DNA from 3 places in the Klebsiella grimontii genome. Region 2 is predicted to be linked to each of the others. Evidence: predicted binding sites of a transcription regulator. Region 2 holds the regulator's gene; each other region holds the start of a gene.
The links. The regulator CRP, encoded in region 2, controls carbon source genes, mostly activating them, when cyclic AMP is high. The targets are predictions, from matches to a motif close to ATGTGANNNNNNTCACAT.
Positions count from the first base shown of each region.

Region 1: udp (uridine phosphorylase) is a predicted target of CRP. The motif match lies at 4,466-4,483, and genes of this name have one in related genera.
Region 3: garD (galactarate dehydratase) is a predicted target of CRP. The motif match lies at 1,143-1,160, and genes of this name have one in related genera.

Region 1 is NZ_CP169721.1:5,443,854-5,454,006, reverse strand. It holds gene metR (HTH-type transcriptional regulator MetR) at 1-174, opposite strand, end outside; gene metE (5-methyltetrahydropteroyltriglutamate--homocysteine S-methyltransferase) at 407-2,668, shown strand; gene ACE3MN_RS25535 (transporter substrate-binding domain-containing protein) at 2,834-3,523, shown strand; gene ACE3MN_RS25530 (dienelactone hydrolase family protein) at 3,527-4,339, opposite strand; gene udp (uridine phosphorylase) at 4,607-5,368, shown strand; gene rmuC (DNA recombination protein RmuC) at 5,507-6,955, shown strand; gene ubiE (bifunctional demethylmenaquinone methyltransferase/2-methoxy-6-polyprenyl-1,4-benzoquinol methylase UbiE) at 7,026-7,781, shown strand; gene ACE3MN_RS25510 (SCP2 domain-containing protein) at 7,795-8,400, shown strand; gene ubiB (ubiquinone biosynthesis regulatory protein kinase UbiB) at 8,397-10,037, shown strand; gene tatA (Sec-independent protein translocase subunit TatA) at 10,114-10,153, shown strand, end outside.
Region 2 is NZ_CP169721.1:424,751-434,903, forward strand. It holds gene tsgA (MFS transporter TsgA) at 1-1,022, opposite strand, end outside; gene ppiA (peptidylprolyl isomerase A) at 1,300-1,869, shown strand; gene ACE3MN_RS01910 (YhfG family protein) at 1,978-2,145, shown strand; gene ACE3MN_RS01915 (putative adenosine monophosphate-protein transferase Fic) at 2,135-2,737, shown strand; gene pabA (aminodeoxychorismate synthase component 2) at 2,769-3,332, shown strand; gene ACE3MN_RS01925 (aspartate aminotransferase family protein) at 3,422-4,642, shown strand; gene ACE3MN_RS01930 (YccS/YhfK family putative transporter) at 4,632-6,710, opposite strand; gene crp (cAMP-activated global transcriptional regulator CRP) at 6,762-7,394, opposite strand; gene ACE3MN_RS01940 (OsmC family protein) at 7,699-8,103, shown strand; gene ACE3MN_RS01945 (phosphoribulokinase) at 8,150-9,019, opposite strand; gene ACE3MN_RS01950 (YheU family protein) at 9,055-9,273, opposite strand; gene ACE3MN_RS01955 (hydrolase) at 9,270-10,153, opposite strand, start outside.
Region 3 is NZ_CP169721.1:618,290-628,442, reverse strand. It holds gene garP (galactarate/glucarate/glycerate transporter GarP) at 1-872, opposite strand, end outside; gene garD (galactarate dehydratase) at 1,265-2,836, shown strand; gene ACE3MN_RS03025 (sugar kinase) at 2,887-3,834, opposite strand; gene ACE3MN_RS03020 (DeoR/GlpR family DNA-binding transcription regulator) at 3,845-4,639, opposite strand; gene ACE3MN_RS03015 (tagatose bisphosphate family class II aldolase) at 4,992-5,846, shown strand; gene pfkB (1-phosphofructokinase) at 5,871-6,785, shown strand; gene ACE3MN_RS03005 (PTS fructose transporter subunit IIC) at 6,796-8,208, shown strand; gene ACE3MN_RS03000 (HPr family phosphocarrier protein) at 8,219-9,034, shown strand; gene gatZ (tagatose-bisphosphate aldolase subunit GatZ) at 9,211-10,153, shown strand, end outside.

The DNA of each region.
Region 1 (10,153 bases), 700 kb from region 2:
AAAGCGCAGCGGCTGGCTTTTGCGCACAAACAGACGGAAGCCGAGGCGCTGTTCCAGATCGCTGAACTGGTGGGACAAGGCGGATTGGGTCTGGTGCAGGGCCGCCGCAGCGCCTGCCAGAGAACCGCTATTCCGCAACGCCTGGAGCGTTTTCAGGTGTTTAATTTCGATCATGAAAGTCCTTCACTTCGGCATGAATAATTTGCGCTTGAGGAATATACAGTAACTGCCAATTATGGATGTGTAAACATCTGGATGGCTAAATCCTTTATCTTTCGAATTTATGGTGCGTTGGCCGCACTTCCTCACCCCAGTCACTTACTTCAGTAAGCTCCTGGGGATGAGCAAGCTTGCCGCCTTCCCTAAATCCGAAATCTTTCGGATTGAAATTATGAGGCTCAAAAAAATGACAATTATTAATCACACCCTCGGTTTCCCTCGCGTTGGCCTGCGTCGCGAGCTGAAAAAAGCGCAAGAGAGCTACTGGGCGGGCAATACCGGCCGCGAAGAACTGCTGGCTGTTGGCCGCGAACTGCGCGCTCGCCACTGGGATCAACAGAAGCAAGCCGGCGTTGACCTGCTGCCGGTGGGCGATTTCGCCTGGTACGACCATGTTCTGACCACCAGCCTGCTACTGGGCAACGTGCCGGCTCGTCATCAGAACAAAGACGGCTCCGTCGATATCGATACCCTGTTCCGCATTGGCCGCGGCCGCGCGCCGACCGGCGAACCGGCAGCGGCGGCGGAAATGACCAAATGGTTTAATACCAACTACCACTACATGGTGCCGGAATTCGTCAAGGGCCAGCGGTTCAAACTGACCTGGACCCAGCTGCTGGATGAAGTGGATGAAGCGCTGGCGCTGGGCCACAAGGCGAAACCCGTCCTGCTCGGGCCGGTCACTTACCTGTGGCTCGGTAAGGTTAAAGGCGAGCCGTTCGACCGCCTGAGCCTGCTGAACGATATTCTGCCGGTTTACCGGCAAGTGCTGGCTGAACTGGCAAAACGCGGTATTGAATGGGTGCAGATTGATGAGCCGGCGCTGGTGCTGGAGCTGCCGCAGGCGTGGCTGGACGCCTTCAAACCGGCTTACGAGGCGCTTAACGGCGAGGTTAAGCTGCTGCTGACCACCTACTTTGAAGGCATTACCGATAACCTCGACACCATCGCCGCGCTGCCGGTACAGGGTCTGCACGTGGACCTGGTGCACGGCCGGGATGATGTCGCCGAACTGCATAAACGCCTGCCTGCCGACTGGCTGCTCTCCGCCGGATTGATCAACGGCCGCAACGTCTGGCGCGCCGATCTGAGCGAGAAATACGCGCAGGTTAAAGCTATCGTCGGTAAACGCGAGCTGTGGGTCGCCTCTTCCTGCTCCCTGCTACACAGCCCGATCGATTTGAGCGTGGAAACGCGGCTCGATGCGGAGGTGAAGAGCTGGTTTGCCTTCGCCCTGCAAAAATGTGAGGAGCTGGCGCTGCTGCGCGATGCGCTGAACAGCGGCGATACCGCGGCGATTGCTGAATGGAGCGCGCCGATTCAGGCCCGTCGCCACTCAACCCGCGTGCATAACGCGGCGGTGGAGAAGCGTCTGGCGGCCATCACCGCTCAGGACAGCCAGCGCCAAAGCGCCTATCAAGTCCGCGCCGCAGCGCAGCGCGCCCGCTTTAAGCTGCCGGCCTGGCCGACCACCACCATCGGTTCTTTCCCGCAGACCACCGAGATCCGCGGCCTGCGTCTGGACTTTAAAAAGGGCAATCTGGATGCGAACAACTACCGTACCGGCATCGCCGAACACATCAGGCAGGCGATTATGGAGCAGGAGCGCCTGGGCCTGGACGTGCTGGTACATGGTGAAGCCGAGCGTAACGACATGGTGGAATACTTCGGCGAACACCTGGATGGGTTTATTTTCACGCAGAACGGCTGGGTACAGAGCTATGGTTCCCGCTGCGTCAAACCGCCGGTGGTGATCGGCGACGTCAGCCGTCCGGAGGCGATCACCGTTGAGTGGGCTAAATACGCTCAGTCGCTGACCGACAAACCGGTAAAAGGCATGCTGACCGGCCCGGTGACCATTCTTTGCTGGTCCTTCCCGCGGGAGGACGTCACCCGTGAAACGATTGCGAAGCAGATTGCTCTGGCGCTGCGCGACGAAGTGGCGGACCTGGAAGCCGCCGGTATCGGTATCATCCAGATCGACGAACCGGCGCTGCGCGAAGGCCTGCCGCTGAAGCGTAGCGACTGGGATGCGTATCTGGCGTGGGGCGTGGAAGCTTTCCGTATCAACGCGGCGGTGGCGCAAGACGACACGCAGATCCACACCCATATGTGTTATTGCGAGTTCAACGACATCATGGACTCTATTGCCGCGCTGGATGCTGACGTCATTACCATCGAAACCTCGCGCTCCGATATGGAGCTACTGGAGTCGTTCGAAGAGTTCGACTATCCGAATGAAATCGGGCCGGGCGTGTACGACATTCACTCCCCGAACGTGCCGAGCGTGGAGTGGATCGAAGCGCTGCTGAAGAAAGCCGCGCAGCGTATCCCCGCCGAGCGCCTGTGGGTGAACCCGGACTGCGGCCTGAAAACCCGCGGCTGGCCGGAAACCCTAAGCGCGCTGACCAACATGGTCAAGGCCGCGCAGAACCTGCGCCAGGCCTAATGGAGAGCGACCCGACTCGTGGCGGGTCGGGGTAAGCAGAAGAGCATTAAGAACGTCCAACCAACAAGCCGCGATCCTATGTATTGAGTTTGCCCAGGAAGGATCTCTTTGGCTAAAGTTAAGCGTTTCCTGAACCGGGCGAATGTCGCTCTTCGGAGGTAAATGATGACTGAATATAACGATCAAAAGGGATATTTGCGTTTTGCCATTAACCTGGGCAACCCGGTTCTCGCGACACTTCTGCCGGATGGCTCTCCGGGAGGGATAACCGTTGAGCTGGCGAACAAGCTGGCGGCAGAGAGCCAGCGCGAAGCGCGGTTTGTGACCTGGCCGACGGCCGGGCAGGTAGTGGATGCGGCGCTGCAGGATCAATGGGATATCGCTTTTCTGGCTATCGACCCGGCGCGGGAAGATAAGCTTCGCTTCACGCCGCCCTACGTCACCATCGAAAGCTCGGCGATGGTTAAAAAAGAGAGTGAAATACGGTCGGTTCAGGAGATGGACCGCGAAGGTGTGGTGATAAACGTGGGCAAAGGTGCGGCCTACGAGCTGTATCTGATTCGCACGCTAAAACACGCGACGATGCGCCAGTACGCCACTTCTCAGGAGGCTATTCAGGCATTCATCCACGGCGAAGGCGATATGGCGGCCGGTATTCGCCAGCCTCTGGAGCAAGCCGCGCAGGAAAACCCGGCGTTACGCGTTCTGCCCGACAGCTTTAGCCAGATACGCCAGGCGATATGCGTCCCGCGCAATGCGCCGCAGCACTATGAATTTATTTGCCGCTGCCTTTCTTCATGGATAGCGGACGGTACTATTGCCGGGATGGTGAAGCGCCATATCGGCAATAGCTGAACTTTAACCGCGCTGACCGCCATGCTGGGCAAACCACGCCAGCATCCGCTGCCAGCCGTCCTTCGCCGACTCTTCATGATAGCTGGCGCGATAGTCGGCGTTAAAAGCGTGATCGGCCTGCGGGTAAACCACGATCTCCGCCGTGGCGTTGGCCGCCCGCAGCGCCTGGCGCATGGTTTCCACCGTATCCTGCGGAATGCTGTCATCTTTCGCGCCATACAGCCCTAAAACCGGCGCGTTGAGATCGACGGCAATATCCACCGGATGCTTCGGCGAATTCAACGTTTTCTCGCCGACCAGTTTGCCGTACCAGGCGACGGCGGCTTTTAGCTGCGGGTTATGCGCAGCGTACAGCCAGGTAATGCGCCCGCCCCAGCAGAAGCCGGTAATCAGCAGGCGATGGGCATCGCCGCCGTGGCGGGAGGCCCAGCTGGCCACGTGATCGAGGTCGGCCAGCACTTGAGAGTCCGGCACTTTTTTAACCAGCCCCTGGAACAGAGAAGGGATGTCGCTGTAATCATTAGGGTCGCCCTGGCGGAAGTACAGCTCTGGAGCGATAGCCAGATACCCCTCTTTCGCCAGACGGCGGCAAATATCGCGAATATGTTCATGCACGCCGAAAATTTCCTGAACCACGATGACGACCGGCAGCGGGCCGTCGACGTTCCCCGGGCGGGCGTGGAATGCCGGCATGTTATCCCCCTGCGAAGGGATTGATGTCTCTCCGGAGACGATGTTCTCATCTGATGTGTGAACGGCAGTGGCGGCGTGCGGCGTGGCTGCAGGTGCAAAGCCGGTTTGCTTAATTGTCGTCATGGTATTCTCCGTACCCTTAATTTGTTAGCGCAGCAATAACTATAGCTGCTCTTGACAGGACGTTAACCAAACACAGTGCCCGAAACAGGCTATCTTTTGTTCAGGCTTCCGCGATTTAGCTTGTTAATGTGATGTATATCACCCTTTTATGGAAAGTTATTGCAATGAATTTCATTCGTGGTGATTGTTGTCACAAAATTGAGCCGACAGCTTCTGTAAAGTACCGTTTTGCTTCTGCTGATAATTCGACCCACAGAGGAGTTTTTTATGTCCAAGTCTGATGTTTTTCATCTCGGCCTCACCAAAAACGATTTACAAGGGGCTACGCTGGCTATCGTCCCTGGCGATCCGGAGCGTGTGGAAAAGATCGCCGCGCTGATGGATAAGCCGGTTAAGCTGGCATCTCACCGTGAATTCACCACCTGGCGCGCGGAGCTGGACGGTAAAGCAGTGATTGTTTGTTCTACCGGTATCGGCGGCCCATCGACCTCTATCGCCGTGGAAGAACTGGCCCAGCTCGGCATCCGTACCTTCCTGCGTATTGGCACCACCGGCGCCATCCAGCCGCACATCAACGTAGGCGATGTTCTGGTGACTACCGCTTCTGTCCGCCTGGACGGTGCAAGTCTGCACTTTGCGCCCATGGAGTTCCCGGCGGTGGCTGATTTTGAATGTACTACCGCGCTGGTTGAAGCGGCGAAATCTATCGGCGCAACCACCCATATCGGCGTGACCGCCTCCTCCGACACCTTCTATCCGGGTCAGGAACGTTACGACACCTTCTCCGGCCGCGTTGTGAGCCGCTTTAAAGGCTCGATGGAAGAGTGGCAGGCGATGGGCGTGATGAACTATGAAATGGAATCCGCCACGCTGCTGACGATGTGCGCCAGCCAGGGCCTGCGCGCCGGGATGGTTGCCGGAGTTATCGTCAACCGTACCCAGCAGGAAATTCCGAACGCGGAAACCATGAAGCAAACCGAAAGCCACGCGGTGAAAATTGTCGTGGAAGCGGCGCGTCGCCTGCTGTAGTTCTTCTCCTTTCCGTAAAGGGCCGGACTCTCCGGCTCTTCTTTTTTGCGTAGCGCCTCGCAGGAAAACCCTTTCCAACTGGACGTTTGTACAGCACAATTCTATTTTGTGCCGTAAGTGGTTGCCGCAGGGGGCGTTGTGGATATTTCGATTATTATGAGTGCCGTTGTGGCGCTGGCCGTGGGCCTGATTGTTGGCTGGCTGGCGACGAAAGCGCACGCCGATCAAATTCGCGCCGATCTTATCGAAGAGCGGCGCGAGCTGGATATTGAACTGAGCGCGGCCCGCCAGCAGCTGGTGCAGGAGTCCCACTGGCGAGAAGAGTGCGAACTGCTCAATAACGAGCTGCGCAGCCTGCGCGATATCAACGCCTCGCTGGAAGCCGATCTCCGTGAAGTGACAACCCGTCTTGAATCCACTCAGCTGCATGCCGAAGATAAAATCCGCCAGATGGTCAACAGCGAGCAGCGGCTTAGCGAGCAGTTTGAGAACCTGGCGAATCGCATCTTTGAGCACAGCAACCGACGGGTGGATGAGCAGAATCGCCAGAGCCTGCACGGCCTGCTGACGCCACTTCGCGAGCAGCTGGATGGTTTTCGCCGTCAGGTGCAGGATAGCTTTGGCCAGGAAGCGCGGGAGCGCCACACCCTGGCCCATGAAATCCGTAATCTCCAGCAGCTTAATGCGCAAATGGCCCAGGAGGCGCTAAACCTGACTCGCGCGCTTAAGGGCGATAACAAAACCCAGGGCAACTGGGGCGAGGTGGTGTTGACCCGCGTGCTGGAAGCGTCCGGGCTGCGGGAGGGCCATGAATATCAGACCCAGGTGAGCATCGAAACGGACAACCGCTCGCGGATGCAGCCTGATGTGATTGTCCGTTTGCCGCAGGGGAAAGACGTGGTTATCGATGCCAAGATGACCCTGGTGGCCTACGAACGCTATTTCAATGCCGAAGATGATTATACCCGTGAAGCGGCGCTGCAGGAGCATATCGCTTCCGTACGCAACCATATGCGCCTGCTGGGGCGTAAAGACTACCAGCAGCTGCCGGGGCTGCGCTCGCTCGACTACGTTCTGATGTTTATCCCGCTGGAGCCGGCCTTCCTGCTGGCGATCGATCGCCAGCCGGAACTCATTAGCGAAGCGCTGAAAAACAACATTATGCTGGTGAGCCCGACCACGCTGCTGGTGGCGCTGCGGACTATCGCCAATCTCTGGCGCTATGAGCATCAGAGCCGTAACGCGCAGAAAATTGCCGAAAGAGCGGGGCGGCTGTACGACAAAATGCGCCTGTTTGTTGACGATATGTCCGCTATCGGCCAGAGCCTGGATAAAGCCCAGGATAACTACCGCCAGGCGATGAAAAAGCTCGCTTCCGGGCGAGGCAACCTGCTGGTGCAGGCGGAATCATTTCGCGAGCTGGGCGTGGAGGTTAAACGTGGGATTAATCCTGACTTAGTCGAACAGGCAACCGCACAGGATGAGGAATACTTCCTTACAGATGACGGTAACGTTCAGGAAGATAACGATTTTTCTTCCGATACGGCCGCTGCCGCCGCGTATGATAACCGCCCTCAGCCGCGTTGAAGCGTATGGGAAGTGCGCTAAACCTGTTACACTCAACGAACATTTTCTTGATAAGCAAGCAGGCATTGAGATGGTTGAGGATTCACAAGAAACGACGCATTTTGGCTTTCAGACTGTCGCCAAAGAGCAGAAAGCTGACATGGTGGCGCATGTATTTCATTCTGTGGCCGCAAAATATGACGTAATGAACGACCTGATGTCGTTCGGCATTCATCGTTTGTGGAAGCGTTTCACCATCGACTGCAGCGGCGTCCGCCGCGGGCAAACCGTATTGGATCTGGCGGGTGGCACCGGCGATCTGACGGCGAAATTCTCTCGTCTGGTGGGCGAAACCGGCCGCGTGATGCTGGCGGATATCAACGACTCAATGCTGAAAATGGGCCGTGAGAAGCTGCGCAACATCGGCATCGTCGGCAACGTGGAATACGTCCAGGCAAACGCTGAAGCGCTGCCTTTTGCGGACAACACCTTTGATTGCATTACGATTTCTTTCGGTCTGCGTAACGTGACCGACAAAGAAAAAGCGCTGCGCTCCATGTATCGCGTATTAAAGCCAGGCGGTCGTCTGCTGGTGCTGGAATTCTCGAAACCGATTATTGAGCCGCTCAGCAAAGCCTACGACGCCTATTCTTTCCATATTCTGCCGCGCGTGGGTGAGCTGGTTGCTAAAGATGCCGAAAGCTATCGTTATCTTGCTGAATCTATTCGAATGCACCCCGATCAGGAGACGCTGAAAGGTATGATGCAGGACGCAGGGTTTGAAAGCGTCGACTACTACAACCTGACGGCAGGCATCGTTGCGCTACACCGCGGTTATAAGTTCTGACAGGAGGGACGCTATGCCTTTCAAACCACTGGTTACCGCCGGTCTTGAGACGGTCCTCAACGCTTTCCTCTGGCGCGATCGGGCGCTGAAACCCGCCCGCCAGCGTCTGCTGGGGAAAGTGCTGCGCGTCGAGCTGCAAGAGCTTTCCGATCCCGTGGTGCTGGTTTTTAGCGAACGCCAGCTGGATGTGCTGGGCGCGTGGGAAGGCGAGGCCGACTGCACCGTGCGTACCCGCCTGAGCGTGCTTCCGCAGCTACGCAATCGCCAGCAGCTTACCGCGCTGATTCGTAGCGGCGATCTCGAAGTAGAGGGCGATCTGCAGGTGGTGCAAAATACCGTCACGCTGTGCGATCTGGCGGAGTTCGATCCGGCTGAACTGCTCGCCCCGTATACCGGTGATGTTGTTGCGGAAGGCTTCGGTAAAGTATTCCGCGGCGGCGCTCGCTTTCTTGTGCATGGCGCTCAGCGCCAGCAGCGCTATGTTGCGGAAGCGATTACCGAAGAGTGGCGCCTGGCGCCGGGTCCGCTGGAGCTGGCCTGGTTTGCAGAGGAAACCGCTGCGGTGGAACGAACCCTGGTCGCGCTGGAAAAACGGCTGGAAACGCTGGAGGGCAAATGACGCCAGGAGAAATACGGCGCCTGTATTTTATCGTCCACACCTTTTTGAGCTACGGGCTGGATGAGCTCATTCCCAAAATGCGTATCACGCTGCCGCTGCGAATCTGGCGGCGGATGCTGTTCTGGATGCCCAATCGCCATAAAGACCGCCCTCTCGGCGAGCGACTGCGCCTCGCATTACAGGAGCTGGGGCCGGTGTGGATCAAATTTGGCCAGATGCTCTCGACCCGTCGCGACCTCTTTCCACCCCATATTGCCGATCAGCTGGCCATGCTGCAGGACCGCGTCGCGCCTTTTGACGGTCTGCAGGCCAAAAAGCAAATTGAGCAAGCCATGGGCGGCCTGCCGGTAGAGGCCTGGTTTGATGACTTCTCGATTGAACCGCTCGCTTCCGCTTCTATTGCCCAGGTGCATACCGCACGTCTGAAAGAGAACGGCAAAGAGGTTGTCATTAAGGTGATTCGCCCGGATATCGTACCGGTTATCAAAGCGGATATGAAGCTCATCTACCGTCTTGCCCGCTGGGTGCCGCGTCTGCTGCCGGACGGCCGCCGTCTTCGCCCGCAGGAAGTGGTTCGCGAATACGAAAAAACGCTGCTGGATGAGCTCAACCTGCTGCGTGAATCAGCTAACGCTATCCAGCTTCGCCGCAACTTCGAAAAGAGCCCGATGCTCTATGTCCCGGAAGTTTACTCGGACTACTGCAGCGAAGGCATGATGGTGATGGAGCGGATTTACGGGATCCCGGTGTCCGACGTCGCCGCGCTGGAAGCGCAGGGGACTAACATGAAGCTGCTGGCTGAGCGTGGCGTACAGGTCTTCTTTACCCAGGTTTTCCGCGACAGCTTCTTCCATGCCGACATGCATCCGGGCAATATTTTTGTCAGCCGTAACCACCCGGAAGATCCGCAGTACATTGGCATTGACTGCGGTATCGTCGGCTCGCTGAACAAAGAAGATAAGCGCTATCTGGCGGAAAACTTCATTGCCTTCTTCAACCGCGATTACCGCAAAGTTGCGGAGCTGCACGTTGATTCCGGCTGGGTTCCCGCGGATACCAACGTTGAAGAGTTCGAGTTTGCTATTCGTACCGTCTGCGAGCCTATTTTTGAAAAGCCGCTGGCGGAAATCTCGTTTGGCCACGTGTTGCTGAACCTGTTTAACACGGCGCGACGTTTCAATATGGAAGTGCAGCCGCAGCTGGTTCTGCTGCAGAAGACATTACTTTACGTAGAAGGTGTAGGTCGCCAGCTCTATCCTCAGTTAGACTTGTGGAAAACGGCGAAACCGTTCCTTGAGTCGTGGATAAAAGAACAGGTGGGCATTCCGGCTCTGGTGCGGGCGTTTAAAGAAAAAGCGCCGTTCTGGATCGAAAGAATGCCGGAAATACCTGAGCTGGTGTATCAGAGCCTGCAGCAAAGCAAGCAGTTGCAGAATAGCGTCGATACCATCGTGCGCGACATCCAGGTGCGACACGTGCGCCAGGGTCAGTCCCGCTATCTGTTTGGTATAGGCGCGGTTTTATTACTGAGTGGTACGCTGTTATTCATCCACCGTCCCGAGTGGGGCATGATGCCGGGCTGGCTGATGGCCGCTGGCGTCGTAACCTGGCTTATCGGCTGGCGAAAGACGAACTGACGGCGGTCGCCTTTATCACCGCGCATAATGTGTATAATGCGTCCTAATAATCATCATCTGTCATAGGGGAATGTGTATGGGTGGTATCAGTATTTGGCAGTTACTCATTGTTGTCG
Region 2 (10,153 bases):
GTGCCTACGGTGCCGCAGGTGAGAATGAAGTTCACCAGCTTCGGCGATGACACTTTGGTCTGCAGCGAGCCCAGGGTGATGATCGACGTATAGATAGCGCTGGAGAAGAAGCCGAGGGTCAGGATAAACCACGGCATATGCTCCGGCGAACCGTTGATAAACAGATACATCAGTACCGTCGCCACGCCCGCCAGCACCGTCAGAATACGCTGCAGGTCGAAGAAGCGCAGAATAAAGCTGAATGACCACATGCCGATCATGTACGACATCCAGAAATCACTCACCAGTTTACCTGCGTCGCCAAGACTCATACCGAGGCCTTTGGCGTATTCCGGCACCCAGGAGATAAAGCCCAGTTGGCCGAGGATATAGCACAGCGCGGCGATAGAGAGAAACAGTACGCCGATGCCCCATTTCTCTTTCGCTACCGGCTGGCTTTCCTGCAGGGCTTTTTTACCCAATACCGGGAATTCACAGCCGAAGGTCAGCACGAAAATCGCGACGTAGACTAGGCCGATGCAGGCATACACCCAGTACCACTCGATGCTGCGCGCCAGCAGATAAGCGGCCAGCATCGGGAAGATCATCCCCGCCATGCTGAAGAAGGAGTCGGTGAACAGCAGACGCGCCCCGCGCTGACGACCTTCATACATATGGGTGATCAGGAAGGTACCAATCGACATGGTGATCCCGCTGACCAGGCCAAGCACGAACATTGAAGCGGAAAACAGCGCCAGGCTGTGGCTGAACATTAAACCCGCGACGGCCAGAACCATCAGGATAAAGCCAAAACGCAGCTGGGTTTTCAGCGGAACAATTTCCATCAGCCAGGCGTTCAGGAAGATAGAGATCAGGATACCGGCGTTAAGGAAGGTAAAGGTGTTGCTCATACTGGAAACGGGCAGATGAAAATAATCTGCGATGTTTCCCATCACCATCCCGGTGACAATCACCAACGCGCCGGTCAGGGCGTAGGAGAAAAAGCTGATCCATGTGAGCTTGATACGGTTGCTGTTAGTCATGACTGGCCTGTGAATAGAAATGTAAAGCGCGTTGACTCTGCGCCGGGCGGACAGATTTTATGCGTTAGCGTGATTCAAGCAAACGTTTATTCTGAAAATTAGATCTTTTTGCAATTATTAATGTGATTGGCTTCACATTTATTTATTTGGCGAATCAATAGACGCATCGTTACAAGTGTTTCAGCTAAGTAAAATTAGGTAAAAGGCTGGCCCAGGATGCAAAGGCTCTTTAGAATCAAAGCACTCGGTTTTTATTCTGCTCCGTTAAGGAATTTCCATGCTCAAATCCACTCTCGCGGCGGTGGCTGCCGTTTTCGCCATTTCAGCATTCTCCCCGGCCATGGCGGCAAAGGGCGATCCCCATGTGTTGCTGACCACGTCTGCGGGCAATATTGAGCTTGAGCTGAATAGCCAGAAAGCGCCAATTTCGGTTGATAACTTCCTCAAGTACGTGAACAGCGGTTTTTATAACAACACCACGTTTCACCGCGTGATCCCAGGTTTTATGGTGCAGGGTGGCGGCTTTAACGAACAGATGCAGCAGAAGCAGCCTAATCCGCCGATTAAAAACGAAGCCGACAACGGCCTGCGCAACACGCGTGGCACCATCGCCATGGCGCGTACCGCCGATCAGGACAGCGCCACCAGCCAGTTCTTTATCAATATTGCGGATAACGCCTTCCTCGATCATGGCCAGCGCGATTTCGGCTATGCGGTGTTTGGTAAAGTCGTCAAAGGCATGGACGTAGCGGATAAGATTTCTCAGGTGCCGACCCATAACGTTGGGCCGTATCAGAATGTACCGTCGAAACCTATCGTGATTCTTTCCGCAAAAGTGCTGCCGTAAACCTATTTGCGCGGGTAACTCATGCCCGCGCATTCCCCCGCTTCCCTGCGAAATCGTTTTTTGCCGCTTATACTTGTGGCAACCGCGGAATCGTCAGGGAGGTGTTAAATGAAAAAACTCACCGAAAAACAGAAATCCCGTCTCTGGGAGGCTCGACGTAACGTTAATTTCCAGGCCAGCCGACGGCTGGAGGGCGTCGATATTCCGCTGATAACCCTTACCCCCGAAGAAGCTCTGGCGCGTATTGAGGCGTTAAGGAGTCACTATGAGCGATAAATTCGGCGAGGGGCGGGATCCTTATCTCTACTCGGGCCTGAAGGTCATGCGCAACCGCCTGGGCATCCGCCAGGCTCAGCGCCTTGAGCAGGCGGCATGGGATCTGACCGCATTACGCGCGGCAACCATTGAACTCGGGCCGTTGGTGCGGGGATTACCTCATCTGTGCGCGATTCATCGCCAGCTCTATCAGGATGTTTTCGACTGGGCGGGGCAACTGCGTGAAGTAGATATCTATCAGGGCGACACCCGCTTCTGCCATTTCGCCTATATCGAAAAAGAGGGAAACGCGCTGCTTCAGGATCTTGAAGAGGAAGGTTATCTGGTGGGGCTCGCGCAGGATAAATTCATTGAACGTCTTGCTCATTACTACTGCGAAATAAATGTCCTGCATCCTTTCCGTCTCGGTAACGGCATGGCGCAACGCATTTTCTTTGAGCAGCTGGCTATCCATGCGGGTTATACGCTGGATTGGCGCGATATTGCGGTCGATGCGTGGAACCAGGCCAACCAGAGCGGAGCGATGGGCGACCTTTCTCCGCTGCAGACGATATTTCGCAAAGTGGTAAGCGAAGCCGTGGAAACTGAGTAGAATAGCGCGGTTCTTTGTTCCCGGAGCCGCTATGATCCTGCTTATCGATAACTACGATTCTTTCACCTGGAATTTGTATCAGTATTTCTGCGAGCTTGGCGCGGAAGTTCTGGTCAGACGTAATGACGAGCTGACGTTAGCGGATATCATTGCTCTGGCGCCAGCGAAAATCGTTATCTCGCCGGGCCCCTGCACGCCCGATGAGTCAGGGATTTCGCTGGCGGTGATTCGCCACTTTTCCGGTAAGACGCCGATCTTAGGCGTTTGCCTGGGCCATCAGGCGATTGCCCAGGTTTTCGGCGCCGCGATCGTACGAGCCGCGAAAGTGATGCACGGGAAAACGTCCCCGGTCAGCCATACCGGTCAAGGGGTGTTCCTTGGACTGAATAACCCGCTTACGGTGACCCGCTACCACTCCCTGCTGATTGATCCGCTAACGCTGCCTGAATGCTTTGAGGTGACCGCCCGCAGCGAAAAGGGGGAGATTATGGGCATTCGCCACCGCATCTTCGATCTCGAGGGCGTGCAGTTTCATCCAGAGAGTATTCTCAGCGAGCAGGGACATCAGCTGCTGGCAAACTTCCTCAATCGGTGATTTGTAGTTGCCATTGGTTGATTTTTTATGCATATTTTGTGATTAGATTATCATAATCATTGCTGCATAACGTAAAGGATGGGCACCACATGGCAACTGAACAACCGGCAATCACCCGCGCTACATTCGATGAAGTCATTTTGCCGATTTATGCACCGGCAGAATTTATTCCGGTGAAGGGCAAGGGGAGCCGAGTATGGGATCAGCAGGGTAAAGAGTACGTTGATTTCGCCGGTGGGATTGCCGTGACCGCGCTCGGTCATTGCCATCCGGCGCTGGTGGCGGCACTCCATGAGCAGGGTGAAAAGCTGTGGCATACCAGTAACGTTTTTACCAACGAACCGGCCCTGCGCCTCGGGCGTAAGCTGGTGGATGCGACTTTTGCCGATCGCGTGGTGTTTATGAACTCCGGGACGGAAGCCAACGAAACGGCATTCAAGCTGGCGCGCCATTACACCGTGACGCGCCATAGTCCGTACAAAACCAAAATCATCGCTTTCCATAACGCCTTTCACGGTCGGTCGCTGTTTACCGTCTCCGTCGGCGGCCAGCCCAAATATTCTGATGGTTTCGGGCCGAAACCGGCCGATATCGTTCACGTACCGTTTAACGATTTACACGCGGTGAAAGCGGTGATGGACGATCATACCTGCGCGGTGGTGGTCGAGCCGATTCAGGGTGAAGGTGGAGTGACGGCGGCGACGCCGGAATTCCTGCAAGGATTGCGCGATCTCTGCGACCAGCACCAGGCACTGCTGGTGTTTGATGAAGTCCAGTGCGGTATGGGGCGCACCGGCTCGCTGTTTGCCTATATGCACTACGGCGTGACGCCGGATATTCTGACCAGCGCCAAGGCGCTTGGCGGCGGCTTCCCTATCAGCGCGATGCTGACCACCCATGATATCGCCAGCGCTTTCCACGCCGGTTCCCATGGTTCGACCTACGGCGGTAACCCGCTGGCCTGCGCGGTCGGCGGGGCGGCCTTCGATCTGATTAACACGCCGGAAGTGCTGGACGGCGTCACCGCGAAGCGCGAGCTGTTTGTTCAGCACCTTCAGCAAATTGACGCGCGGTTCGATCTGTTTAGCGATATTCGCGGCATGGGTCTGCTGATCGGCGCCGAGCTGAAGCCGCAGTATCACGGGAAGGCGCGCGATTTCTTGTATGCAGCCGCAGAGGCGGGCGTCATGGTGCTCAATGCCGGACCAGACGTGATGCGCTTCGTACCGTCGCTGGTGATTGATGATAGCGATATTGCTGAAGGCATGGCGCGCTTTGCCCAGGCGGTTGAGCGGGTGCTTAGCGCTTAGTGGCGCGCAGCCAGATGCCATGATGCGGACGCTGACGCCATGCCACCGATGAAATGGTGTGCATGGTGTTCAGATGCCCGAGGATGCGCTGCAAGTGCTGCTCCATCGTACTGAGCGGTCCGCGAGGGACCTCCGCATCCTGCGCCTCCATAATATTCACATCCCCCGCGCTGCCGGGCCCGTCGGAATCCAGCCGCTGCTGGCAGCGCTGGAGCGCAATCTCGCAGGACTCCAGATAACGCTGGGCTAAATCCGGCGTCAGCATATTGTGCTCGCGCGCCAGGGTAGTCATGGCATTGATGTGCTCGACAATAAACTGGCTGTGGGTCACCCACAGCTTCATGTCTTCGAGATAGTGGGAATTAAAACCGGGTTCCTGCATCGCCTGATTTAGCGAGTTAAACAGCGCGTTATGCGTCTGATTAACGCGCATGCGCTGATAGGCCAGCGCCGGGGCCTGATGGTCGTCGCTGAGGATCAGCCTGATGGCTTCCTGATCGGCTTCCAGCGCGTCGTGGGCATTTTTGCGCAGCAGACCGCTTTGCCACTGCGGCCATAGCCAGACCATGCCGCCGAAAGCAATCAGGCAGCCAATCAGCGTATCAATCAGTCTGGCGACGATAAACTGCTCGCCGTTCAGGGTGAGCAGTTGCAGGGTGTACACCGCCGTCACGGTAAATCCGACCATCGCCCAGCCGTAATGCTGGCGAATAATCAGGTAGCTCAATAGCGTAATGAACAGCATCGCGGTCAGCGTATAGCCTTCAGGAACGTGAAAGTGCAGCGTGAGCCCGGCAATGACCAGCCCCGCAATGGTTCCGGCAGCCCGATGGACGATACGAACCCGCGTCGCGCCGTAGCCGTTTTGCGTCACGAACAGCACGGTCATCAGGATCCAGTAGGGCTTAGGCAGATGCAGCGCGCTGCCCATCAGGCTGGCGGCGCTCAGCATTACGCTGATACGCGCGGCGTTACGTAACGCCGGCGACTTAAGCGACAGATAGTTTTTCAACGCGGGCAGCAGCGGCAGGCGGCGGGTTTTATCCGCCATCAGGTTACGCGCGTACAGCGGGCGCTGGGTGCGCAGAACTCTGGCAATGCGGCTGAAGTGCCAGGCGCAGAACTGGCCGACAGGATTATCCGGATGCTGCCAGGCGATTTTTTCCAGCGCGCCGATCTGTTTGTCCATCTGAAAGCGCCGGGGATAACGGTGGTAGAGCAGATCGTCCGCCAGCTCCCGCAGGCGGGCGGCAACGGTTTGCGCGTTCCAGCGAATCACCGCTTCCGCGTGACTGCGTTCCACCAGCTTCTGCACCTCTTCTGGCTGATGAAGGCTGACGGAAATATGCTCCTGAAGGTCCAGTCCAACCTGGAAAGCGCGCAGCAGGCGTTTGTGATCGCTGCGCTGGTTAGCCGCCAGCATATGCATCTGCTGATAGCACTGGGTAATCAGATCCACCACCTTTTGCTGGCGGTTGAGCAGCGGCGGCAGCGATGTGGCGGGGTCCGTATGCTGGGTAAGCAGGCTGTATTTGGCCTCGCAGTAGTTGGCGAGCTCACGGTAGAGCAGGCTTAAGGATTCGCGCAGCGGCTGCTCGCGCCAGAGCCAAAACCAGAACCAGTTGAACACCCCATACCATAAGGTGCCGAGGGCGTAGATTAACAGCGGCTCCCACACCGGCATGTTGCCCGCGAGACTGAGGGTAAAAATAGCCGCGATAAGCGAGGCAGGCAGCAGCCGCGCGTGCAGGGAGCTGATTTCAGCCGTGACGCCGAGGATCAGCGCCAGACCGGTGAGGATTAGCGGCAAAGGGATTTCGCGTTGCAGAAGAAGCTGGACGATCAGGCTACAGCCGGCAAACAGGCTGCCGCCGATAATCAGACGCTTAAAGAAACGCTTATGCGGCGTATCCAGCCCGGCAATGTTGCAGCAGGCGGGAACCAGAGAGAACAGAAGCCCCTGCTGTAAGTGGCCAAACAGAAGCCCAATCGCGACCGGCAGACACAACACCAGCGTTTGCCGCAGTGCATAGTTGACTTCAGGGTGGTAAATCAGCCTGCGCCACATGAGGAGAAAACAAAAACGGCGTATCGTCAGGCAATACGCCGTTTTACCGACTTAACGGGTACCGTAGACGACGATAGTTTTACCGTGCGCGGAGATCAGGTTTTGATCTTCCAGCATTTTCAGGATGCGGCCAACGGTCTCGCGGGAGCAGCCGACGATCTGGCCGATTTCCTGACGTGTAATTTTAATTTGCATACCGTCCGGATGGGTCATCGCATCCGGCTGTTTAGCCAGGTTCAGCAGCGTCTGAGCGATACGACCGGTAACGTCAAGGAAGGCGAGGTTGCCCACTTTCTCAGACGTGACCTGCAGACGACGAGCCATCTGCGAAGAGAGACGCATCAGGATGTCCGGGTTAACCTGGATCAGCTGACGGAATTTTTTGTAGGAGATTTCGGCCACTTCACATGCGGTTTTCGCACGTACCCAAGCGCTACGCTCCTGGCCTTCTTCAAACAAGCCTAATTCACCGATGAAATCGCCCTGATTAAGGTAAGAGAGGATCATCTCTTTACCTTCTTCATCCTTGATGAGTACAGCCACGGAGCCTTTAACGATGTAGTACAACGTTTCTGCTTTCTCACCCTGGTGGATCAGCGTGCTCTTTGATGGGTACTTATGAATGTGGCAATGAGACAAGAACCATTCAAGGGTAGGGTCTGTTTGCGGTTTGCCAAGCACCATGCGCGGTTATCCTCTGTTATAAGCTATCTCCGGGTGCCGACACTACACGGCATCCGGGCATGCAATCGTATTGAATCCCTATACCTGGGAATCCGGCTGAAAGTTTTCTGCAGCCTGTAATGTGAACTCCTCTGCATACATGCAGTACATCAATGTATTACTGTAGCATCCAGATTGTTTTAGCATAGCTTTCGCCGCATGTCTCCTGGTGTCTCGCTTCAGCATGACCCAGGTCGCCTTCCGTTGCGAGAATTGTTATGTACGCGTAATCTGTCGGGAAAATTACAGCCCTGGAGTTAAATTTATGCAAGCGCGAGTGAAGTGGGTTGAAGGGTTAACCTTCATCGGTGAGTCGGCTTCTGGTCACCAGATTCTGATGGACGGCAATTCCGGGGATAAAGCGCCCAGCCCAATGGAAATGGTTCTGATGGCGGCAGGCGGATGCAGCGCGATCGATGTGGTTTCCATATTGCAGAAGGGCCGTCATAACGTTACCAACTGCGAAGTTAAGCTGACTTCTGAGCGTCGCGAAGAGGCTCCGCGTCTGTTTACCCATATCAATCTGCATTTTATCGTGACCGGTAAAGAACTGAAGGACGCTGCCGTGTCTCGCGCGGTCGACCTGTCGGCGGAAAAGTATTGTTCCGTCGCGCTGATGCTTGAGAAAGCGGTAAACATTACCCACTCTTATGAAGTGATCGAAGGGTAAGCCGAACGGGCCCCGGCCGGCAAACGCGTCACCGGGGTTTTGACCGTTAGCTTATTTTCCTGCCTTCCATCAGGCGCTCAACCAGCGGCGCCATGATCAGTTCCATCGCCAGCCCCATTTTCCCGCCCGGTACCACCAGCGTATTCATATGCGAGATAAACGAGCCCTGCAGCATCGCCAGAAGCCAGGGGAAATCGATATTTTTTAGATTACGGAAATGGATAACGACAAAGCTTTCATCCAGCGAAGGGATGGCTTTGGCCGCAAACGGGTTGGACGTATCCACCGTCGGTACGCGCTGGAAGTTGAGGTGGGTGCGCGAAAACTGCGGGGTGATAAAGTTGATGTAGTCTTCCATCGAACGGACCACGGAATCCATCACCGCCTCACGAGAGTGGCCGCGTTCGCTGGTGTCGCGAATAAGCTTCTGGATCCACTCAAGATTGACGATGGGCACCACGCCAACCAGCAGGTCGACATGGTTTGCTACGTTATGCTGCGGCGTCACCACGCCGCCGTGCAGGCCTTCATAAAACAGGACGTCAGTCGGTTCGGGCAGCGGCTGCCAGGGCGTGAAGGTCCCCGGAACCTGATTCCACGGCACGGCCTCGTCATAGGTATGTAAATACTTGCGCGACTGGCCTTTGCCGCTTTGCCCATATTCGGCGAACGTGTGTTCCAGCAGGCCGAAGTCGTTAGCCTCGGGGCCAAAGTAGCTGATATGTTTGCCCTGATCGCGCGCTTTACGGATCGCCATGTCCATTTCCGGACGGGTATAGCGGTGAAAGCTATCGCCTTCAACTTCGGCGGCGTGCAGATTAAGCTGGGCGAAGATTTTGCGAAAGGCGAGGCTGGTGGTCGTGGTTCCCGCGCCGCTGGAGCCCGTGACGGCAATCACCGGATGTTTGGCAGACATAACAACTCCCAGAGTAAACGATAGTGTGTGCCGCCTTAGCCGTGAAACTGCTTGCGGGGCATAATGTTCACCGTCTCGTGCAGTTCTGACCACACCAGCACGGCTTCTCCGCTTTTCAACTGCTGTTTAACATCAGCGACTTTATCCGTCAGCGAACGTTCATGTTCACCATAATCGGTGCCTTCACGTAATACAAAACTTTCGATCAGGTTATCCAGCGTTTCGGGATCGAGATCTTGCCAGGGAATGATCATATTTGCGCTCCTAACCAACGGGTTAGCCAATCCGGAATTCTTTTTTCAAGCCACATTTCCGGCTTACGCAGCGTGCCGCCGACGAAACCCACGTGCCCGCCGTGCTCCGTGAGCTGATATTCGACATTCGCCGGCAGCTGTTCCTGCGGGGGAATCGAGTGGTGATCCATAAAGGGATCGTCCTTCGCGTGAATAATCAGCGTGGGCTTAGTGATATCGCTTAAGCGCGGCATGGCGCTACATTGGCGATAATAGTCCAGCGCATCGGCAAAGCCGTGGATCCTGGCCGTTATGCTATCGTCAAATTCGCGAATACGGCGCATGCTTTTTAGCTGGCGTAAATCGACGGGCAGAGAGCCGGGATAGGCTTTTAGCTTACGCGCGGCGTTGGCTTTCAGCAGGTTGAGCAGATAGCGCTGATAAACGCGGGAGAAACCTTTGTCCATATGATAGCTACAGGCCTCCAGCATAAACGGCGCCGAGACGATAACCGCGGCATCAACGGGAATTGCGTCGCCCTCTTTTGCCAGCAGGCAGCCCAGCATATTGCCCCCGAGCGAATATCCCACCGCGGCGGTGGGGGCCGTGCCGTACTCGCGCTGGAGCCAGCGCAGAAACCAGGAGCCATCTTCCGTTTCGCCCGAGTGGTAGATGCGGTTATTCCGGTTGGGTTCGCCGCTACAGCCGCGAAAGTGCATCACCACGCCCAGCCAGCCGCGCTGCATGGCCGCATGGATAAGTCCGTGGGCGTAAGGGCTGTGCAGGCTGCCCTCCAGGCCATGAAACACCACCAGGCGTGGTTTATGACGCGCCTGCGAAGGGTCTTCGCTCCACGCCAGATCGATAAAGTCGCCGTCCGGCAATTCCAGACGCTGCCAGT
Region 3 (10,153 bases), 190 kb from region 2:
ACCAGACCCACTTTCAGAATCGACATACCCTTTTCCTGCACCAGATAAATCGGGAACCAGGTGAGGAAGAACCAGGTAATGGTATTGATAAAATATTGACCGAAGAATACGCCCAGCATCATGCGGTTGGTCAGCAGCTGCTTGATATAGTGAAGCTTCGGGCCGCTGGCCGCCGCGCTGCCGGGCTTTTTATGGTCCATATCAACCACTGCGCCATTCTCGGAGATAAACTTCAGCTCCTCTTGCGTCATGCGCGGATGGTCAGTGGGATTATGGATCAGTTTTATCCACAGGCCGGTCAGCACAAAACCAATCACACCCATCACGGTGAAAACGTGTTCCCAGCCCCAGGCGAAGGTCAGCCAGCCCAGCAGCGGCGAGAACAGCGCCAGGGAGAAATATTGTGCGGAGTTAAAGATCGCCGATGCGGTGCCGCGCTCTTTCGTCGGAAACCAGGCCGCGACGATACGGGCGTTTGCCGGGAAAGAAGGCGCTTCTGAAAAGCCCAGCATAAAGCGCATAAAAAACATTGAGATGCCCGCCCACGCCAGCGGAAACATATCCACAAAGCCTTGCAGGAAGGTGAACAGCGACCAGAAGAACAGGCTGTAAGAGTAGACCTTTTTCGATCCAAATTTATCGAGCAGCCAGCCGCCGGGGATCTGCATCAGCAGGTAGGCCCAGCCGAAAGCGGAGAAAATATAGCCCATTGATACCGCGCTCAGCTGCAGCTCTTTCGCCACCTCTGTACCGGCGATCGACAGCGTCGCCCGGTCGGCATAGTTAACGGCGGTAACAATGAAAATGATCAACAGAATTAAATATCGGGTTGGCACTTCCTTTTTCTGTTCTATCGTTGCATCCAGACTCATTTAATATTCCTCAGGTACAACACACCTTCCATTATTTATTTTGGTGTGACTCTTCATTATTCAGAAATCAATATCATAAGGTATCGATTTACTTATCCGGCGTATTGCAAGCATGACTCAGTATAATCAGCTTACGAGCGTTAAACACTGTGCACATAACCTGTAAATGGCGTTTAATTATCGTTATTGTTGTGCAAATGCAGCAATGAGTGGGCGCTGATCCACAGTTCCAGCGATTTCCCACTTTAGCGAATTGGCGCTCACAGCAATGGGTGATATAGATCACATTTTCAGATTCAAACACCTGACATTCTCTATTTCACAAATCTGCACATCAGAAATTGAATAAACGTTTTATTTATTATTCGCACCTTGCTGGAGAATACTGGACAATGGCTGACATTGAAATTAGGCAAGAATCGCCAACGGCGTTTTATATAAAAGTACACGAAACGGATAACGTGGCGATTATTGTTAACGATCGAGGTTTAACGGCCGGAACGCGTTTCCCTGACGGGCTCACGCTGGTTGAACATATCCCGCAGGGCCATAAAGTCGCGCTGGTCGATATTCCTGTACACGGTGAAATCATCCGCTATGGCGAAGTGATTGGCTACGCGGTACGCGATATCCCGCAGGGCAGCTGGATTGACGAATCGCTGGTCGAACTGCCGAAAGCGCCGCCGCTGCATACTTTGCCGCTGGCGACCAAAGTCCCGGCGCCGCTGCCGCCGCTGGAAGGCTATACCTTCGAAGGCTATCGCAACGCCGACGGGAGCGTGGGCACCAAAAACCTGCTCGGCATTAGCACCAGCGTGCACTGCGTGGCGGGCGTCGTCGATTACGTGGTGAAAATTATCGAACGCGATCTGCTGCCGAAGTATCCCAACGTCGATGGCGTCGTGGGTCTGAACCACCTGTATGGCTGCGGCGTGGCGATTAACGCCCCGGCGGCGGTCGTGCCCATCCGCACCATTCACAACCTGGCGCTTAATCCAAACTTCGGCGGCGAAGTGATGGTCATTGGCCTCGGCTGCGAAAAACTGCAGCCGGAGCGCCTGCTGGAAGGCACCGATGATGTGAAAGGCATCCCGGTGGATAGCGCCAGCATCGTCAGCCTGCAGGATGAGAAGCACGTCGGTTTTAAATCAATGGTGGATGACATTTTGCAGGTCGCCGAGCGCCATCTGGAGAAACTGAACCAGCGCCAGCGTGAAACCTGCCCTGCCTCCGAGCTGGTTGTCGGTATGCAGTGCGGCGGCAGCGATGCGTTTTCTGGCGTCACCGCCAACCCGGCGGTGGGCTACGCGTCCGATCTGCTGGTGCGCTGCGGAGCGACGGTGATGTTTTCCGAAGTCACCGAGGTGCGCGATGCGATCCATCTTCTGACGCCGCGCGCCATCAACGAGGAAGTCGGTAAACGCCTGCTGGAGGAGATGGCCTGGTATGATAACTATCTCGATATGGGCAAAACCGACCGCAGCGCCAACCCCTCCCCGGGCAACAAGAAAGGCGGCCTGGCGAACGTTGTAGAGAAAGCGCTGGGCTCTATCGCCAAGTCCGGGAAGAGCGCGATTGCCGAAGTACTCTCTCCGGGGCAACGCCCAACCAAACGCGGTCTGATTTACGCCGCGACGCCGGCGAGCGACTTTGTCTGCGGTACTCAGCAGGTGGCGTCCGGGATCACCGTGCAGGTGTTTACTACCGGTCGCGGTACGCCGTATGGCCTGGTCGCCGTGCCGGTGATTAAAATGGCGACGCGTACCGAGCTGGCAAACCGCTGGTACGACTTAATGGATATCAACGCGGGAACCATCGCCACCGGCGAAGAAACCATCGAAGAGGTAGGGCTGAAGCTGTTTGAGTTTATTCTTGATGTCGCCAGCGGCCGCAAGAAAACCTTCTCGGATCAATGGGGATTGCACAATCAGCTGGCGGTGTTTAACCCGGCGCCGGTGACCTGATCGAATCAGCGATTTATCCCGCTCGTGATGCTTCGGGCGGGATACCTCCGCTATTGATGCGCGTTAAGAAAGGCCTCTATCTGCGCCTTCGTGGAAGTTCCCTCCATCGGGCCACGGCGGGAAATCGCCAGAGAGCCGCTGGCATTAGCCCATCTCAGTGCCTCCTGCGGCGATGCGCCGGACAGGAACAGGCTGACAAAGGTCGCGCCAAAGCAGTCGCCAGCTCCCGTTGGATCCACAACCGGGACATGAAACCCGGTAACATGATGCGTTTCCCGGGCGCTGAAATAGCTCGCTCCACGCGGGCCGCGTTTAATCACCACGTGCTTTACGCCGCGCTTTAAAAGCTTATCCACCAGCACCTGTTCATCGCGCCCCGGGTTGAGGCCAAAGTAATCCAGTTCGCCGTCGCTTGGCAGGAAGATATCGGTATAATCAAGAATATATTCAAAGGCCTGCGACATTTCCGGGATATTGAGCATCTCTTTACGGATATTGGGATCGAACGAAACCGTGCCGTCGCGCGCTTTAATATTTTCAATCGCTTTACGCATCGCGTCGATCATGCGAAACGAAAACAGCGAAGAGCCCATAATGTGGAAATGGTTGCACTGGTTAAGCAGGCGGTCATCGATATGGTCGGCGGTTAGCAGACCACAGGCGCTGTTTGGCATATTGAAAATAAAATCGCGCTGCGCCTGGCTGCGGTAGCTCACAAAAGCGCTGCCTGTAGTCGCCTTTTGCAGCATCGCGATCCCGTTAACGTTGACGCCATCGCTTTCCAGCCGCGCAATATTCATTTCCCCAAAAGCATCGTTGCCGACGCAGCTGAAAAGCACCGAACCTAGCCCCAGCTTCGCCACCTGATCGGCGAAAATTGCTGGCGCGCCGCTGGGATATGGCCCCCAAAACTCTCCCGGACGAGAAAAACCCTGGCTCTCTTCTTTTGCCAGAAACTCCACCAGTAGTTCGCCAATGGTGCAAATGGTCACGTTCATCATCGCTCCTTTACTTTGCCTTTTGCAAAGCAGGGTTGAGCCATGTCAGGCACTCGTTATTGGTATAGCTATTCGTCAGTCCGGCAGCAAGAAGGCGGGCGTGATACTCCGCGGCAACCACCTGCGGCGTAACGATGCCGCTAAGTTGCTGCAACTCGCCAATCGCGTAACGCTTATCGCCATAGACCGGACGATGTGCGGCTACCGCGATCACCCTCTCGCTTTGCGACACCGCTTCGCTCAACAGGCGGGCGCTGGCTTCCTGCCTGACGCTTAAAGTGCCATCCTCAGCAATATGATCGACAGCTATCAGCGCTCGCGAGGGGCGATAATGACCCAGCGCGCTTAACGCCAGATCGCCTTCGACTATTTTGCCGCTGCTCCCTAGTACGCCGCCGAGCAGCACGGTTTCGCCATTCAGAAACTCCTGCGCCAGCGGCACATGCGCCAGGTCGTTCAACAGTAGACAGAGCTCGTCATAACCGGCAAGGAAGGGGATCACTTTACGTAATATCGAGCCCTGACCCAGGAATAGCGTTTCACTATCTTCGATCTGCGCGGCGATCTGGCGAGCCATTTCGGTCTCCAGCGCTTTATCGGTGACAACCGGCGCCTCCTGAACCAGGGCAACCGGCGTCCCTGCCTGGGAAGTGTATATTGCGCCGCCAAAAGAGCGCTTCAGGTAGCCCTGCTGTTCAAGGTAGTTAAGATCGTTACGAATCGTTACCCCGGAAACAGCCAGCATTTCAGCCAGATCGTCGACTTTGATCTCTCCGTTCTTACGCACGATCTCCGCGATGTCCAGGCGCCTTTTCAGCAGACTTGTTGACGGTTTTGCCACAGTGTTGTGCCTTCTTATTTTCTCCCAGAATAACTTTCATTTTTAAATTTCCCCGCCACATTGTCAAACGTAAGGCCGTCCATATGGGTTTGATACCAAATTAAAATCATTTAATTCAGAAACTTACAATCAACCTCACTTCTTAATATAATTTTAAAAAAGAAAACAAACAAGACAGAATAACTTTCATTTATAAAAAAATATCGCTGATGTGTGCGGTTGATCACAACAAAAACGCGGGTCGATCGCTACATTACTTTCAAAACGAAGGTTATATACGAAAACAAACTTACAATATAAAAGTAAAGGAGTAAGAATGTTCATTATCTCCAGTAAAAATATGCTGTTGAAAGCTCAACGCCTCGGCTATGCCGTTCCTGCCTTTAATATCCACAACCTGGAAACGATGCAGGTGGTGGTAGAGACGGCTGCCGAGCTGCGTTCTCCCCTGATTCTTGCCGGCACCCCGGGAACTTACAGCTATGCAGGAACCGGTAACGTAGTAGCGATCGCTCGCGATCTGGCTAAGATCTGGGATCTTCCTTTAGCAGTCCACCTCGATCACCATGAAGATCTGGCCGATATCACGCGCAAAGTACAGGCCGGTATCCGCTCGGTCATGATCGACGGATCGCATTCGCCTTTTGAAGAAAACGTCGCGTTAGTCAAGAGTGTGGTTGAACTGAGCCACCGCTATGATGCCAGCGTCGAAGCCGAGCTTGGCCGCCTGGGCGGTGTGGAAGATGATTTGGTGGTTGATGCAAAAGATGCGCTGTATACCAACCCGGAACAGGCGCGCGAATTTGTCGCCCGCACCGGCATCGACTCCCTGGCGGTGGCTATCGGTACAGCGCACGGCTTGTACGCTGCGGAACCTAAACTCGATTTTGACCGCCTTGCCGCCATTCGCGATCGCGTTGACGTTCCTCTGGTTCTTCATGGCGCGTCAGGCCTGCCCGATAGCGACATCCGTCGGGCAATTTCGCTGGGCGTGTGCAAGGTCAACGTCGCCACCGAACTGAAAATCGCTTTCTCCGATGCCCTGAAGCACTATTTCGAGGAAAATCCGGACGCTAACGATCCGCGTCATTACATGAAACCGGCCAAAGCGGCGATGAAGGATGTCGTACGCAAAGTCATTCACGTTTGCGGCTGTGAAGGACAACTGTAATTTTCGGATCGAAGGAGCAATGTCGTGATCCATACCCTGACACTCAATACGGCAATCGATATGAATATCTTTTGCGATCCGCTGAAGCCGTCGGCAGTGAACCGAACCCGACACACGGAATATTGCCCAAATGGTAAAGGAGTGAACGTATCGCTGATATTAAATCATTATCAGCAGCCCACTCACATTATAGGTATTTTCGGTGGTTTCACTGGCCGTTATATTGTGGAAGAGTTACGTCAGAAAAAAATTAAAGTGACGCCGGCATGGGTCTCTGAGCCAACCAGAATTAATATTTTTATTAATGACGGCGCTGAGGAATATAAGCTCGTTAATCCTGGAGCAAAAATTGATGATGAGTGTAAACAGCAGGTTATGCATCATCTGCAATGCGTCGCCTCTGGTGATTATTTAGCGATTAGCGGCAGCCTGCCCCCGGGGATTGAAAGCCGATTATATGCTGAAATTATTGAATTATGCCAGCAGAAAGGCTGTGAAGTTATCCTCGATATCAGCCATCCGGTCCTGCGCCAGCTGCTTGAATTACGGCCTTTGTTGATCAAACCCAACGATGACGAGCTGCGGGAAATCTTTGGTCTCGACGTCAGCAACCACCAGCAGGTACGCGAGGCAATGCGAACCCTGCATCAGCTGGGCGCTCGCAACGTGCTGCTGACGATGGGGGCGGAAGGACTCTACTTTTCTGATGGCGAAGGCGTGTGGTTTTGCTCCGCACCGAAAATTGCGCTGGTCAGCTCCGCCTGCGCCGGTGATGCCGCCCTGGGCGCTTTTCTTAGTAAATGGCTTAATAAAGAAGATGTTGCTCACGCCCTGGCACTAGCCAGTGCGACCGGCGCCGACGTCGCCGGCTCCGCCGGATTAGGAAAATTACAACGCACAGAAGAATTATTACAGCAAATTCAGGTCGTCCAATTATAAAGGTCCGATTATGAAAAAAATCATTGCAGTTACCGGTTGCCCTACGGGTATTGCGCATACTTTTATGGCTGAAGAGGCCTTAAAAACCGCAGCAAAGAAATTAAATATTGAAATTAAAGTCGAAACCAACGGCGCTTCAGGTGTTGAAAATGCGATTACGCCCGCGGATTTAAAAGATATTTATGGTGTTATTATTGCCGCTGATAAAGACGTTAACGCCGAGCGATTTAATGGTCTGCCGGTCATTGAAGTTCCGGTTAAAGAAGCCATTCACCATCCGGCCGACTTAATTAATAAAGTTATCAGCGGCCAGGCGGCGCGTCGTCAGGGTATTTCTGCCTCCGACGATTCAACGGAGAAATACGAGCGGGAGTCTTTCGGGCGCCAGGTATATAAGCACCTGATGAGCGGCGTCTCTAACATGCTGCCGTTTGTTGTCGCCGGAGGGATTTTGATTGCCATCTCCTTCCTGTGGGGCATCTACTCCGCCGATCCAAACTCGCCGCAATATAACGTTATCGCCGCCACGCTAATGAAAGTGGGTCAACAGGCCTTCTCAATCATGGTGCCGATTTTCACCGCTTATATTGCCTGGTCTATTTCCGGGCGTCCCGGTATGGTCGCGGGCTTTGTCGGTGGGCTATTAGCCAACGCAACCGGCGCAGGCTTTCTCGGCGGGATTATCGCCGGTTTCGCCGCCGGTTATTTTATGCTGCTGATCCGCAATATGCTCAACGGCCTGCCGCGCCAGTATGAAGGGCTGAAATCGATCTTTATTATGCCGCTCGTTGGCGTACTGGTGATTGGCGTGATGATGGTGCTGCTGGGTCAACCCGTCGCCGCTATCAACAACGCGATGATGAACTGGCTGAGCTCATTGCAGGAAGCAAACCCAATTCTGCTGGGTATTGTGGTAGGCGCGATGTGCTCCTTCGACTTTGGCGGCCCGGTGAATAAAGCCGCCTACGTCACCGGTACGCTGCTGCTTGGCCAGGGTAACTACTTCTTTATGGCCGGGGTTTCCGCCGCCTGCATCACGCCGCCGCTGGTTATCGCGCTGGCGACTACCTTCTTCCCGAAAGGCTTCAGTGAAGAAGAGCGCGCCGCCGGAATGGTTAATTATATCCTCGGCTGTACCCATATTACTGAAGGCGCTATTCCGTTCGCCGCGAAAGATCCTTTACGCGTCATCCCTATGATGATGATCGCCTCTTCCATCTCTGCGGTTCTCAGCTATAGCCTGCAAATCCAGGTTCCTGCTCCGCACGGCGGCTTCCTGATCCTGCCGCTGGTAAGCAAACCGCTGATGTGGGTACTGTGTATTCTCGCCGGTTCCGCCTGCGGCGCGGTCATGCTGGGATGCTGGAGGCTATGGCAAAAACGGAACCAGGAAGCGACAACGCTTGCCGGTGCCATTAAATAAGGAGCTATTTATGCAACTGAGTTGCGCAGATATCCATTTCGATCGCGAGATTAAAACGAAAGATGAAGCGCTGCAACGCGTCGTTGGCAGATTAACCGAAGCCGGGCATACCACGGCCGCTTATCTGAACGGTATGCGCGATCGCGAAGGGCAAATCAGCACGTACCTTGGCAACGGTATCGCCATTCCTCACGGCACGCCGCAGAGTCGCGATGCGGTACTGAAAACCGGAGTGAAAGTGCTGGCCTGCCCGCAGGGGGTAGATTGGGGAGAGCAACAAACGGCTTATCTGATTGTGGGTATCGCCGCACAGGATAGCGAACACCTCGATATTCTACGCCAGCTTACCCATGCCATGAGCGACGAGCGCGTGCCTGAAGCGCTCTCGCGCGCCGAGAGTCCGCAGGCGGTGCTGGAGATTCTGGCCGGAAATATCTTTCCTGCCGAAGGGGAAGATATGGAACCGCCTCCGGTGTTCGATGAAGAGGCGACGTTTACCCTTCGCAATCCCCACGGACTGCACGCGCGGCCAAGCGCGGTCCTGGTGAAAGCGGTGAAGCAGTGGCGATCGCAAATTCGGGTGGAAAATCTCGACACCCGTTCCGCTATTGTTGACGCCAAAAATCTGATGCGGGTCGTTTCTCTCGGCGCAAAGCAGGGGCATCGGCTGCATTTTATGGCCAGCGGGGAAGATGCCCATCAGGCGCTGGAGGCTATCGGTACGGCCTTTAATGCCGGATTAGGCGAAATTGCCGCACAGCCGCAGCGGGTCGTTCAGCCAGCAGAAAAGCCTAAACGGAGCTGGCTTTCACGAATATTTAGTTAAATTTCAATAAATTAAAAACGCTCTGCCGTTATCGCCAGAGCGTTTTTTTATCTTTAATTTTCGAAACATTACGTTTTATCTTTCTTTTTTTCGAGATTGATCACAAATCAAAACAAAGGAGTTTGCGAGCAAAACAAAACATAACGAATATATTCGAAAGAAAACGGAGGATTGAAATGAAAGATATTATTTCCCGCCACAAAGCTGGCGAACACATCGGCATCTGCTCAGTTTGTTCCGCGCATCCGCTGGTTATCGAAGCCGCGCTACGTTTCGATCTGCATACCAACAACAAGGTTCTTATCGAAGCAACCTCTAATCAGGTTAACCAGTTTGGCGGCTACACCGGAATGCAGCCTGCGGACTTTCGTGATTTCGTGAATAAAATTGCCCGCGAAGTCGGTTTCCCGTCAGAGCGTATTATTCTCGGCGGCGACCATCTCGGGCCGAACTGCTGGCAGGGCGAACCCGCCGCCGAAGCGATGGAGAAATCGGTCGATCTGATTAAAGCCTACGTCGCCGCGGGCTTCAGCAAAATCCATCTCGATGCCTCCATGTCCTGCGCTGACGATCCGGTACCGCTGGACCCGGCCATCGTCGCCGAACGTGCCGCTCGCCTGTGCCAGGCCGCGGAAGAGACGGCAACCGACGAACAGAAACGCCATCTGACCTATGTCATCGGCACCGAGGTTCCGGTTCCCGGCGGCGAAGCCAGCACCATCGGCAGCGTCCACGTGACCCGCGCCCAGGATGCGGCGGCAACGCTGGAAACCCATGAAGCCGCCTTCCGCAAACTGGGTCTTAACGCAGCGCTGGAGCGCGTCATTGCTATCGTGGTGCAGCCCGGCGTTGAGTTCGACCATACGCAAATTATTCATTACCAGCCGGAGGCCGCCAAAGCGCTCTCCGCGTGGATCGAAGGCACGCCGATGGTCTACGAAGCGCACTCAACTGATTACCAGTCTCGTCAGGCCTACCGGGCACTGGTGCGCGACCATTACGCCATCCTGAAAGTGGGCCCGGCGCTGACCTTCGCGCTGCGTGAAGCCATTTTTGCCCTCGCGCAAATGGAAAATGAGCTGGTCGCTCCGGAGTCCCGCAGCCGCGTAATGGAAGTGA